Regions from separate parts of the Aquitalea sp. genome, predicted to be linked through region 3. Evidence: predicted binding sites of a transcription regulator. Region 3 holds the regulator's gene; each other region holds the start of a gene.
What was found. The regulator FNR, encoded in region 3, switches genes on or off when oxygen is low (the NO sensors DNR and NnrR bind a similar motif). The targets are predictions, from matches to a motif close to TTGATNNNNATCAA.
Positions count from the first base shown of each region.

Region 1: a site for FNR is predicted at 1,451-1,464, ahead of QVF59_RS12480 (universal stress protein). Genes of this name have one in related genera too.
Region 2: a site for FNR is predicted at 2,386-2,399, ahead of QVF59_RS05530 (4-hydroxyproline epimerase). Genes of this name have one in related genera too.

Region 1 covers NZ_JASLFG010000036.1:88,433-92,596, reverse strand. Annotated here, with positions in the region: gene ggt (gamma-glutamyltransferase) at 1-1,033, shown strand, start outside; gene QVF59_RS12485 (hypothetical protein) at 1,040-1,264, opposite strand; gene QVF59_RS12480 (universal stress protein) at 1,627-2,085, shown strand; gene QVF59_RS12475 (TlyA family RNA methyltransferase) at 2,182-2,931, opposite strand; gene QVF59_RS12470 (YceH family protein) at 3,107-3,739, shown strand; gene QVF59_RS12465 (cupin domain-containing protein) at 3,807-4,164, opposite strand, start outside.
Region 2 covers NZ_JASLFG010000015.1:54,250-58,413, forward strand. Annotated here, with positions in the region: gene QVF59_RS05515 (LysR family transcriptional regulator) at 1-549, opposite strand, end outside; gene QVF59_RS05520 (SDR family oxidoreductase) at 678-1,526, shown strand; gene QVF59_RS05525 (AraC family transcriptional regulator) at 1,510-2,286, opposite strand; gene QVF59_RS05530 (4-hydroxyproline epimerase) at 2,562-3,488, shown strand; gene QVF59_RS05535 (dihydrodipicolinate synthase family protein) at 3,547-4,164, shown strand, end outside.
Region 3 covers NZ_JASLFG010000054.1:40,354-44,517, forward strand. Annotated here, with positions in the region: gene QVF59_RS17960 (RrF2 family transcriptional regulator) at 1-60, shown strand, start outside; gene hemN (oxygen-independent coproporphyrinogen III oxidase) at 165-1,571, opposite strand; gene fnr (fumarate/nitrate reduction transcriptional regulator Fnr) at 1,684-2,430, shown strand; gene QVF59_RS17975 (flavodoxin family protein) at 2,563-3,021, opposite strand; gene QVF59_RS17980 (DUF1853 family protein) at 3,018-3,950, opposite strand; gene QVF59_RS17985 (RNA methyltransferase) at 3,928-4,164, opposite strand, start outside.

The DNA of each region.
Region 1 (4,164 bases), on a different contig from region 3:
AGCGTTTTACCAGGGAGAAATCGGCCAGGCCATTGTCGATGCCATCAACCGGCACCAGGAGAACCCCGGCCACATGCGGGCTTCAGATCTGGCGGCCTATCAGGCCATTGAACGCAAGCCGCTGTGCGGCCCATATCGTCGCTGGCAGGTATGCGGCATGGATGCGCCCAGTTCCGGCGGTGTGGCCGTATTGCAGATGCTGGGACTGCTGCAGCGCTTCCCCCTGTCCACCATGTCGCCCACTGGCAGCAACACCATCCACCTGTTTGCCGAGGCGAACAAACTGGCTTTTGCCGACCGCAACCGCTATCTGGCCGATCCTGACTTTGTCGCCGTCCCCAGCCAGGCGCTGGTCAGCCGCGACTACCTGCAGCAACGCAGCCGGCTGATAGCCCCGGACCGCAGCATGGGACGCGCCACGGCGGGAGAACCATCCGGCATCCGGCTCAGCCTCTATGGCCGGGACAGCGCACCGGAACTCCCCTCCACCTCGCATTTGAACATTGTGGATCGCGCCGGGAGAGTGGTCAGCATGACCAGCTCCATCGAAGACCAGTTTGGCAGCCGGCTGATGGTGAAGGGCTTTTTGCTCAACAACCAGCTCACCGATTTTTCCTTCCGCCCGGATGAGGATGGCACACCGGTTGCCAACCGGGTGGAAGCAGGCAAGCGCCCGCGCAGCAGCATGTCACCCACTCTGGTATTCAATGACCGTGGTCAGTTTGTGCTGGCTACCGGCTCGCCGGGCGGCAGCCAGATCATCGGCTATGTCAGCCAGACGCTGCTGGGCTTGCTGGACTGGAAACTGGACCCGCAGCAGGCGGTCAGCCTGCCGCACTATGGCAACCGCAATGGCGATACCGAACTGGAAGAGAATCGTGGACTGGCGTCATCAATGGCAGCATTGCGCGCACTGGGCCATACGGTACAGGAAGTGGAGATGACCAGCGGCCTGTCCGCCATTGTCCGGACTGCACATGGCTATGCTGGCGGGGCAGACCCCCGCCGCGAAGGAGTAGTGCTGGGAGACTGAGCAGTCTTAACGGCGCGAAGCCTGTAGGCGACGTGCCAGTTGCTCAATGGCACCTTCACGGCTAAGCGGTTGACCATGCTGGTGCTGCTCGCTGGTAATCCATTTTTCCACCACCGAGCGATCACCCCGCGCAGCTTTCAACAGCAGGCCAAACGCGCGACCTGTGCTATGTTCCAACGGTTCCAGCGGACGCGACTGGGTATGTGCGGCATAGATACGACTATCTGCCATTTGCTGGGTTTTTTTTCGCCTCCCGGACTGTATGCTCCAGGCAAGAACAAGCACAATAGCCAGCAAACACAGTAAAGCAAAGATCATCATGATGTGAAACCAGTCTCCCTGAATGGCTTGGTGCAAGACGATAGCATACGACAATTTGTCGTAATGGCATTAAATGGCGACGCTGTTTACTTGAATTTGTTATAGATCAAGCAGTTCACAAATAGTTCGGGAAGCCAGGCTGGCCTGACTAGTATGCTAAAAACTAAAGATAACATTCTGTCGCGCCCCTTCTGATGGCTACCATGCCAGGCGCCAGACAGCGCCAGCCTGTAACTGGCTGGCAGACATGATGGTTTTACGAGGAGTGTGCCATGTACCAACATATCGTGATTGCTGTTGATGGTAGCAAGACCGCAGAAAAAGCACTAGATGAGGCAATTAGGATAGCAAAAATTGCGGATTCAGGAATTTCCCTGGTACATGTCGCCAGTTTGCGTGATATGGCCATTGAAGGCGTGGGTGCGCTGGACACCCACCAGTTGCACGATCTGGCTTTTCGCCAGGCGCGTGACTTGCTGGACAAGGCGGAAAAGCGGGCCATCAATGAAGGTATCAGCCGGGTAGACTGTCATATTGCTGAAAGCTGGGAGGGCGGCAAGGATATGGCCGAATCGCTAATCCGCTTTGCCGACAGCCGCCATGCCGAACTCATCGTCATCGGCACTCATGGCCGTACGGGTCTCGCGCATCTGCTGCTGGGCAGCTTTGCCGAAAACGTCATGCGCAAGACGCACTGCCCCTTATTGGTGGTGCGTGGCAACGAGGACTGAGCGCCAGAACCTGATCCCACTGCAGCGCAAGGCCACAGGCAAGGTGGCGGCTGCCATCCGCAGAGTGCAAGCGCTCTGCGGATTTTCTTTGGCCGCTCAGAACAGCGGACGGGCCAATACAAAGAACTCGCGGTTGCCGTCGGCCCCGGTAATCGGGCTTTCAATCCAGCGCTCCACCCGCCAGTCCAGATCGTCCAGACAATTGGCAATCTTGTCCTGCACACCGGCAAACAGGCTTTCATCCCGCACGATGCCGCCATGGCCCAGCGCACCGCGCCCCACCTCGAACTGCGGCTTGACCAAGCCGAGCAGACAGCCATTGTCCCCCAGCAAGGGCAGGGCCGAGGGCAGGATCAGGGTGAGCGAGATGAAGGACACATCGCACACCATCAGGTCGAAGGGCAAACCATCATTGGCCTGCAACAGGCGCTGCCTATCCAGCTCACGGGCATTCACGCCTTCAAGACAGCGAATGCGCGGATCATCCCACAACCGCGGGTGCAGCTGGTCATGCCCCACATCCACACCAACCACGTACTCGGCACCGGCTTGCAGCACGCAATCGGTGAAGCCGCCGGTGGACTGGCCCACATCCAGCACCCGCCAGCCATGAATATCCAGCCCGGCTTCCTGCAAGGCAGCATCCAGCTTCTGTCCACCACGCGAGACAAAGCGGTCGGATGGGTCCGGCCGGACTTCCAGCGGCGTACCGGCAGGAAACTTGCTGCTGGCCTTGCTGATAACCTGGCCATTGAGGCTGACCCGCCCGGTTTCCAGCAGGCTTTGTGCTGCCGTGCGCGAAGTGGCAAGTCCTTGTTCCACCAACAGAAGATCCACCCGCTTCATCGCCATTTCCTTGCTTGCATTTCAAAAGGCGACAGGGTGGCCAGTCCGCTGCAGCCTGTCAAGCACCACGCCATGTCACCGTCCGTGGCCACCAACTGTCACGCCCCTGTTGACAAGGCTTGGTCGCCTGCCCTGCTTGGTGCGATGATGTGCACATTGCAACAAGGAGCCAACGATGGACACACACCAACTGGACGCAGCAGAAGTCCGTGTGCTGGGCGCACTGATCGAGAAACAGGCGCTGACGCCGGACGCCTATCCGCTGACGCTCAACAGCCTGTCCTCCGCCTGCAATCAGCTGACCAGCCGTGAACCGGTCATGCAGCTGTCCGATGCCGACCTGAGCGCGGCGCTGGACAGTCTGCTGAGCAGAAAACTGATTGCCGAGCGCCTGCCAGCCGGCAGCAGGGTGGCCAAGTACGAGCACCGGCTGAACTATGAATGGAATATCGACGGAGCCCGTCTGGCCGCCCTGGCCCTACTGATGTTGCGCGGGCCGCAGACCAGTGCCGAAATCCGCACTCGCGCGGGCCGTATCTACAGCTTTGCCAGTGTAGAGGAAGTGGAAACAGCGCTGGAGGCACTGGCAGACAAATATCCGCCGCTGGTACAGAAGCTGCCGCGCCAGCCCGGAGAACGCGAGGCCCGCTGGTGCCATCTGCTCAGTGGCGAACCGGTTCTGAGCGAAACCGTTGCCGCGGCAGCAGTGATTGATGTTGGTCTGACCGGGCGCGTAGCCGCACTGGAAGCCGAGGTAGCCGCACTCAAGACCCGCTTGCAACAGCTGGAGCATAGCCTGGGCGAATAGCAGCCGGTTCTGCCAACAGCAAAAGCCCCGCCAGAGCGGGGCTTTTGTCTGCAACACCCATCCGGACCTATTTGGGCTCGAAGATGGCGTAAGTCTTGCGGGCTGGCTCCAGCACTTCCCATATGCCCTCGAATCCGGCAGGGATGACGAAATGGTCGCCGGCATACAGCTCTACACTGTCGCCCTGCTTATCGGTCAGGCGCACATAGCCTTCCAGCAGGGTGCAGAATTCGTGCTCGTGGTATTTCACGCGCCAGCTACCGCAGCCGCCGCTCCAGATACCGGCATGAAACTGACCGCTGGGATCGGAATAATGGTTCTCCACCGTCTGGGCGCATTCGCCGTCGATGCGGCGTTCGGCCGGTGCGGCAAACTGCTCCACCCGCACCGGGTTGCGTTGAAAAACGATGATGTCGCTAGCCTGG
Region 2 (4,164 bases), on a different contig from region 3:
CAGGCTGGCGGGCAGGCCGTGGCGGTCCAGATACTGCGGGGCGGCGCATACGATAAGCTGCACCGGAAACAGCCGGCGGCTGATTACTCCGTCCTGGGCTGATGCGCCGATACGAAAGCCCACATCCACCCGGTCCAGCACCCAGTCACCAATGCCGTCATCCAGTTGCACGTCGGGCCGCACATCGGGATGGGTGCGGCAGAATTCATCCAGCACCGGCAGCAGGATGCCGGCAAAGGACGACTTGGGGCCGACAATCCGCAGTGGCCCGGCCATCCCTTCCTTGCCGGCACGAGCGTTGCCGACGGCACGCTCCAGCGTGGCCAGTGCCGGCTGGGCATCCTCCAGAAACTGCTGGCCTTCCGCGGTCAGTGCCAGGCTGCGGGTAGTGCGATGCAACAAGCGCACGCCCAGATGTTTTTCCAGCAGGGCAATGGCCTGGGTAGCGGCCTGCGGTGTTACCCCTTGCGCCAGTGCGGCCTGGCGGATGCTGCCCAGTTCCACGGCCTTGGCAAACATGGCAATGGAGCGCAATTCGTTGATGGCCATGGTTTTCCTTGTGCAGCTGCGTAGTAAATATCAATAAAAAATTTCTACTGGAGCAAGTTTAAACCGACTATTCGCTTGATAGTGGCTTTTCTATAGTGTTGTCATGTCAACAGCGGACGAACAAAATCATGAGCAAGGACGTATTGGTGGTGGTGGGCGCAGGGCAGATTGGCCGGGCCATTGCGCGGCGGGTGGGGGTGGGCCGGCAGATTCTGCTGGCATCGTTGAATCTGGATGAAGCCGAGCAGGCGGTCAGCCTGTTTCGCAATGCCGGCTATCAGGCCACGGCGGCGACAGTGGATGTAGGCGCGCGGGACTCGGTGCAGGCACTGGTGGCGCAGGCCAGCCGGATGGGCTCGGTCAGCGGTCTGATTCATGCCGCTGGGGTGTCGCCGTCACAGGCCCCGCTGGAAACCATTCTGCGGGTGGACTTGTACGGCACAGCGCTGGTGCTGGAGCTGTTTGGCAATGTGATGGCGGCAGGCGGCTCCGCGGTGGTGATTGCCTCCCAGTCCGGCCATCGTCTGCCAGCGCTGACGCAGCAGCAGGACAGTGCGCTGGCCATGACACCCACCGAGCAGCTGCTGCAGCTGGACTTCCTGCAGGCCGGGCAGGTAGCCGATACCCTGCATGCCTACCAGCTGTCCAAGCGCGGCAATGCACTGCGCGTGATGGCAGAGGCGGTGCGCTGGGGCCAGCGTGGCGCGCGGGTGAATACCATCAGCCCCGGCATCATCATCACCCCGCTGGCCAATGCCGAGTTGAACGGCCCGCGTGGTGCCGGCTACCGCAATATGCTCAGCGCCAGCCCGGTGGGACGCGCCGGCACGCCGGACGAAGTGGCCCAGCTGGCTGCCCTGCTGATGGGGCCGGATGGCACTTTTATCACCGGCAGTGATTTTCTGATGGATGGCGGCGTGACCGCAGCCTTCCGTTTTGGTGATATCCAGCAGCCGGCCCTCAGCCCTGTGCCGTAGCCTGGCGGTACTGGCGCGGGGTAAAGCCGGTCAGTGCCTTGAACTGGCGGCTGAAGGCGCTGTGGTCGGTATAACCGCATTGCAGTGCTACATCGGTGATGGCCATGTCGGTGTGCAGCAGGCGGTGGGCATGTTCCAGCCTGGCCTTGTGTATCATCTGGCGCGGGGTCAGATGAAACACTTTCTTGCAATAGCGTTCCAGCTGGGCGGCCGATACCCCGGCAATCCGTGTCAGCTCGTCCATGCTGATGGGATGGTTGAAGTGCTTGCGGATAAAGTCATCCACTGCTACCAGCCGCTTGTAAGCCGGATGGGTGTTGCTGGCGGATTGTAGGTCCAGTGAAATGCCGATCAGGCCGATGATATCCCCCGCCGCACTGTATAGCGGCCATTTGTAGGTCAGGCACCAGCCGGGTTCCCGGCTCTTGAACAGGTGCAGCTCCAGCTGGTTTTCCAGCACCCGCCCTTCTTGCAGTACCTGCATGTCCTGCTCGGTATAGCCCGGCCCCAACTGGGCGGGAAATACCTGCGCGCTGGTCTTGCCCAGCAGCGGTTGCAGGCTTTTCAGGCCACAGCGCGCCACCAGTGTGCTGTTGGCGCACAGATACCGCGCCTGGCTGTCCTTGATGAAGATGGCCGCGTTGGGGATGAGGTCCAGCACCGGCAGCAGCGGTGCCACCCCGGCCAGCAGCGCCTCGATTGTTGCCGGACGCATTTTTTCCTGCCATTGCGCGATGGTGTCCACCAGCTCGCCTGTCATCAGCTTTCTCCCTTCCCCTTGAGGTATCACCCCGGGGGCCGTCCGGCAGCGGTTTTGATCGCGAAAACGCCAATTGTGCCGATTTCGTCATTGTCGCTGATGATAACCATCAAGAATGTTGGCGGCAATAAAGCCATTCTATGCAGGTGCTGACGCAGACGGATGCGGCACGAAGATGTAATGGAATCAAGGCACTGCAAGGCATCGCCCTGCCTGGCCCGGCCTGCTGCATCTGTCCGCCATCCGTCATTCACGTTTTCAGAATGGACAGGCGAATGAAACAGATACACATCATCGACTCCCACACCGGGGGCGAACCCACCCGGCTGGTGATGCAAGGATTTCCGGCGCTGAGCGGCGGCAGCATGGCCGAGCAGCGCGAGCAATTGCGTCAGCAGCACGACCAGTGGCGTCGGGCCTGTTTGCTGGAGCCGCGTGGCAGCGAGGTGCTGGTGGGCGCGCTGTATTGCCCGCCGGTGTCGCCCGATGCCACTTGCGGGGTGATCTTCTTCAACAACACCGGTTATCTGGGCATGTGCGGCCACGGCACCATCGGCCTGATTGCCTCGCTGCATTACCAGGGCCTGATTGCACCGGGCGTACACAAGATCGACACCCCGGTGGGGCCGGTCAGCGCCACCCTGCATGAGGATGGCGCGGTGACGCTGGGCAATGTGCCGGCTTACCGCTATCGCCAGCAGGTGGCGGTGGACGTGCCCGGCTACGGCGAATTTCACGGTGACATTGCCTGGGGCGGCAACTGGTTCTTTCTGGTGTCCGAACACGGCATGACGCTGGAAATGGCCAATGTGGAGGCACTTACCGACTTTACCTGGGCCATGTTGCAAGCGCTGGAGGCACAGGGCATTACCGGGGCCGATGGCGCGCTGATCGACCACGTGGAGCTGTTTGCCGACGATGCCAGTGCCGACAGCCGCAATTTCGTCATGTGTCCGGGCAAGGCCTACGACCGTTCGCCCTGCGGCACCGGCACCAGCGCCAAGCTGGCCTGCCTGGCCGCCGACGGCAAGCTGGCCGAAGGCGAAGACTGGGTGCAGGCCGGCATCACCGGCAGCCAGTTCATCGGCCAATACCGGAGGGAGGGGGACTGCATCCATCCCTTCATTACCGGCCGTGCCTACGTCACTGCCAGCAGCACGCTGTTGATTGACGAGCAAGACCCTTTCGCCTGGGGCATCTGAACCCCGCGTTAGACCGACATCCCACACACACATATCCAAGCTGCAAGGAGCAATAACAATGAGCGACAACATTTTCACCGGCTGCATCCCGGCCCTGATGACCCCGTGTACCGCCGAGCGCAAGCCGGACTTTGACGCGCTGGTAGCAAAGGGCCGCGAGCTGATTGCCGCCGGCATGAGCGCGGTGGTGTATTGCGGCTCGATGGGCGACTGGCCGCTCTTGACCGAAGCCGAGCGCCAGGAAGGCGTGGCCCGCCTGGTGGCCGCCGGCGTGCCTACGATTGTCGGCACCGGTGCGGTGAATACCCGCGAGGCGGTATCCCATGCCGCCCATGCCGCCCGCGTTGGTGCACATGGCCTGATGGTGATTCCGCGCGTGTTGTCGCGTGGTGCGTCCCCGACCGCGCAAAAGGCCCACTTTTCCGCCATCCTCGCCGCCGCACCCGACTTGCCCGCAGTCATCTACAACAGCCCCTACTACGGCTTTGCCACCCGTGCCGATTTGTTCTTCGAACTGCGCCGCAGCTATCCCAACCTGATCGGCTTCAAGGAATTCGGCGGTGCCGCCGACATGCGTTACGCCGCCGAGCACATCACCTCGCAGGATGATCAGGTCACCCTGATGGTGGGGGTGGACACCCAGGTGGTGCATGGCTTCGTCAACTGCAATGCCACC
Region 3 (4,164 bases):
CAGCCCAAAGGGCTGCAAGTGGAGCCTAGCCCTGAGGATGACGCTGATCATCAATCGTAATGTGTTGTAAAAAACCATCACTTTTCAAACAAAAAGCCCGCTAAAAGCGGGCTTTTTTCCCTGTTTTTTTAAGGGATTCCCCTTGGAAAACAGGGATCAATACATCAAATTGTCTTCGAATATCGTGCCTTGGTCTCACGTTCTCGCAGGTGACGGTCAAACAGCATGGCGATATTGCGGATCAGGAAGCGTCCCTTGGGCTCAACCATCAGGAAGTCACCATCAAAAGTCAGCAGACCCTGCTTGTGGAACTCGCGGATGGCAGGCAGCTCGGCGGCAAAATAATCGGCGAAATTGATGCCGTGCACCTGTTCGATCGCCTCTACCGACAAGGAGAAACGACACATCAGCGCCTGGATGATGCCACGGCGCAGGATGTCGTCCTGATCCAGCACCATGCCGCGCATCACCGGCAGCCGGCCTTCATCAAGCGCTGCGTAATAGCTGTCCACGTCTTTTTCGTTCTGGCTGTAACAGGGGCCAACCTTGCCGATGGAAGACACGCCAAGGCCGATCATGTCGCAATCGGCATGGGTGGAATAGCCCTGGAAATTACGCTGCAGACGGGCCTGACGCAGCGCAATGGCCAGATCGTCCTCCGGCTTGGCAAAGTGGTCCATACCGATAAAGACATAGCCGGCATCGGCAAGGCTCTTAACCGCGTCCTGCAGGATATCCAGCTTGGTGCTGGGCAGCGGCAGATCAGCTTCGTTGATACGCCGCTGCGGCATGAATACGGTGGGCAGGTGGGCATAGTTGTACAGCGCCAGCCGGTCCGGACCAATGGCAATCACCTTGTCCAGCGTGCGTTTGAGTGATTCACGCGTCTGCAGCGGCAGGCCATAGATCAGATCAACGCTGACCGACTTGAAACCGGCCTCGCGCGCTGCTTCTATCACCGCTACCGTTTCCTCCTCGCTCTGCACCCGGTTTACCGCCTGCTGCACCTGCGGATCGAAGTCCTGGATGCCCACGCTCATGCGGTTGAAACCCAGGCGCGCCAGATGATGCACGGTCTCGCGACCGACCTTGCGCGGGTCGATCTCGATGGAATATTCTCCCTCCGGCAAAAAATCGAAGTGCGCACGCAGCATTGTCATCAACCGGTCCAACTGCTCGTCGGACAGGAAGGTCGGCGTGCCGCCACCAAAGTGCAGCTGGATGAGTTTTTCCCGACAGCCAAGGGAGGCGGCAACCAGCTTGATCTCTTTTTCCAGATAGTCGAGATAGCGGTCGGCGCGGGTTTTGTCCTTGGTGATGATTTTGTTACAGCCGCAGTAGTAACAAACCGTGTTGCAGAACGGGATGTGAACGTACAATGATATTGCGTTCTGATGCATGCCCAGGTGGCGTTGCTTCAGCCAGTGTTTATAGTCCTTCTCGCCAAACGCCGGGGTAAACCGGTCTGCGGTCGGGTAAGAAGTGTATCTTGGGCCTGAGCCATCAAGACGTTCGATCAACTCTCGGTCGAACTCACAGTGGGTAGGCGAAAACGGATGGGTGGTGTGCATGTCGTCGGGTATTGATAGTCAAACGTCAGGTGGACTGGTAAATTTGCGGAAAACGTGTGAATTCCGCTTTGACAAGGGTCAAGCTTCTTTACAGGGTTGTACAAAACACTCGATGTCAGACCAAAACCAACACACTCTGCACGCACTGAAGGTGTCCTGCTCCAACTGCAGCCTGCGCGAACTCTGCCTGCCCATCGGGCTGAACCGCGACGAAATGACACAGCTGGATGCCGTGATCCGTCAGAGCCGCCGCCTCAAGCGTGGCGAGTACCTGTTCCGCAGCGGCGAGGCATTCAAATCGCTGTTTGCCGTGCGCACCGGATTCTTCAAGACCAGCGTCGCCAGCCAGGATGGCCGCGAGCAGGTTACCGGCTTTTTGATGTCCGGCGAACTCATGGGCCTGGACGGTATTTCCTCCAACGTCCACGGTTGCGATGCCATCGCGCTGGAAGACAGCGAAGTATGCGAACTGCCATTTGGCCGCATGGAAAGCCTGGGCCGTGACATCCCCAGCCTGCAGCATCACTTTTTCCGCTTGATGAGCCGCGAAATCGTGCGTGACCAGAACGTCATGCTGCTGCTTGGCAACATGAAGGCAGAAGAACGTCTGGCTGCCTTCCTGCTGAATCTGTCACAGCGCCTGTCTACCCGTGGTTTTGCTGCCAATGACTTCATTCTGCGCATGAGCCGTGAAGAAATCGGCAGCTTCCTTGGCCTCAAGCTGGAAACCGTCAGCCGTACCCTGTCGAAATTCCAGCAGCAAGGTTGGCTGAGCGTAGACCACAAGCACATCCAGCTGATCAAGGCAGATGCGCTGAAAGACCTGATTTCCGGCTGCACCCACGCCAACGGCGTGTAAGCAGGCACTTCACTCCAGGGGCGATGGCTGCGGCAAGCGGCGCATCGCCCTTTTTGCATCTTGCCCCTTCGGGCAAGAATCGACCATTCACCGGAAGACCTACACCTTTTGGCGACGGTGCGCTAACTGAGCCTACCAGCGGCCAATCAGCATACCGGCAGCCAGGTATTCCCCCTGCTGCTCTGCGGCCGCCAGATGCTCCGCCGTGACTTCACCGCAGGCCAGCACCGGCGGTAATACTTCTTTCCAGCCATACCCGGTAGCAATACGGCGCATGGACTGGATCGCGCCCTGTCCATCCGTCCCCGCCGACACCAGCATCAAATAGGGCAGGCCCGCGGTCAGCCCCTGTGCCGGGTAAAAAGTCCGGTCGAAAAAATCCTTCATTTTGCCAGCCATATAGCCGAAATTTTCCGGCGTTGCCAGCACAATGCCGTCCGCACTCAGCAAGTCGTCCAGCGTGGCCTCTTGTGCCGGCATGCGGCACAACTGCAACTCCGTCGACAGAACAAGCAAGGGGCGACAAAAGGCCTCGACCAACTGCAAGGTATGGCCAGTCTGGCTGGCATGCACAATCAGCAACTGTTTCATCCGAGGCTGCACCCGGCCATGCTGGCCAACAGCTGCTGCAAGGCCGCCTGCTCCGGCCAGCCGCTAGGTACCACAAAGCCGCGCGCCACTTCTTCCCAGTAGCCATCGCCCACCGGCAGGAGTTCTGCCACCAACTGCGGCACCGCCGCCTGCAGCAACTCCTGACGCAAGCTGTGCTGCTCGCGCACGGTATCGTCCCTTACACGTGCCGGAGCCAGCCACTGCAAGCGGGGCAGCCAAATCCAGCGCGAGGCCGGACTGCAACTGGGCCAGTCCTGCCATACCGGGCTGATCCAGCCTTGCAGCTGATCAGCAGCCAGCGGAGGCTGCGGTGCCAACATCTGTGAGTAGAAGAACCAGCCGGCCAGCCTTGCCTGACTGGCACAGTCGGCAAAGCCCGCAGGTAACACCCGCCGGGCAGCGGGGTGATGCACCAGACGCAGTTGCGCCTGCAATTTGGCGGCCTTGAGCAGCCAGGCATCACGCAGGCTGGGGCCAATCAGCGTGTCCGGGCCACGCCCAAGTTGCAGATAGAATTTGCTGGCGGTTTCCACGTGCAGCGGTTCGCCATCCAGCCGGACCAGAAAATCGAACTCCCCCACCGTACGGCCACCAGCATCAGATACTGGCAAATTAGCTGCCACCAGCTCGATATGTGGTGCCAGCTGAAACCAGAAGGCCAGCAGGCGCTCGGCATAGTGGCCCAGGCGTCGGCAGGGCTGGGCGGCCAGCCAGGCATTGAGCGGAGCGGGGTCCTGTTCCAGTGCCGCCAGCAAGGCCGGGCCATCCCGGCCCAACAGCCGCTGTGGTGAAAGATTGCTGCCACTATCCCATGGGGCCGGGGCGGTTAGCAGGAATGCCAGATCACGCAGCGCTGGCTGCGTGAAGGGCAGATAAAAACTGCGCTCAGGACTCGCCGTCGTGCTCATGGCCGTCTGCCACGCGCTGGATCTGTTTCATCAGGCCACGCAGGATGTCCACCTCATCGCGCAGCATGCCAGAACGATTGAACAGTGCACGCATGCGGCGCATCAGCCGTTCACTGTTGCGGCGACGGTAATAGCCGATGGCGTCCATGGTCTGGTCCAGATGCTGGCAGAAGCCCTCCACCTCGCCCAGGCTGGCGGTTTCGCTCTCCGGGCG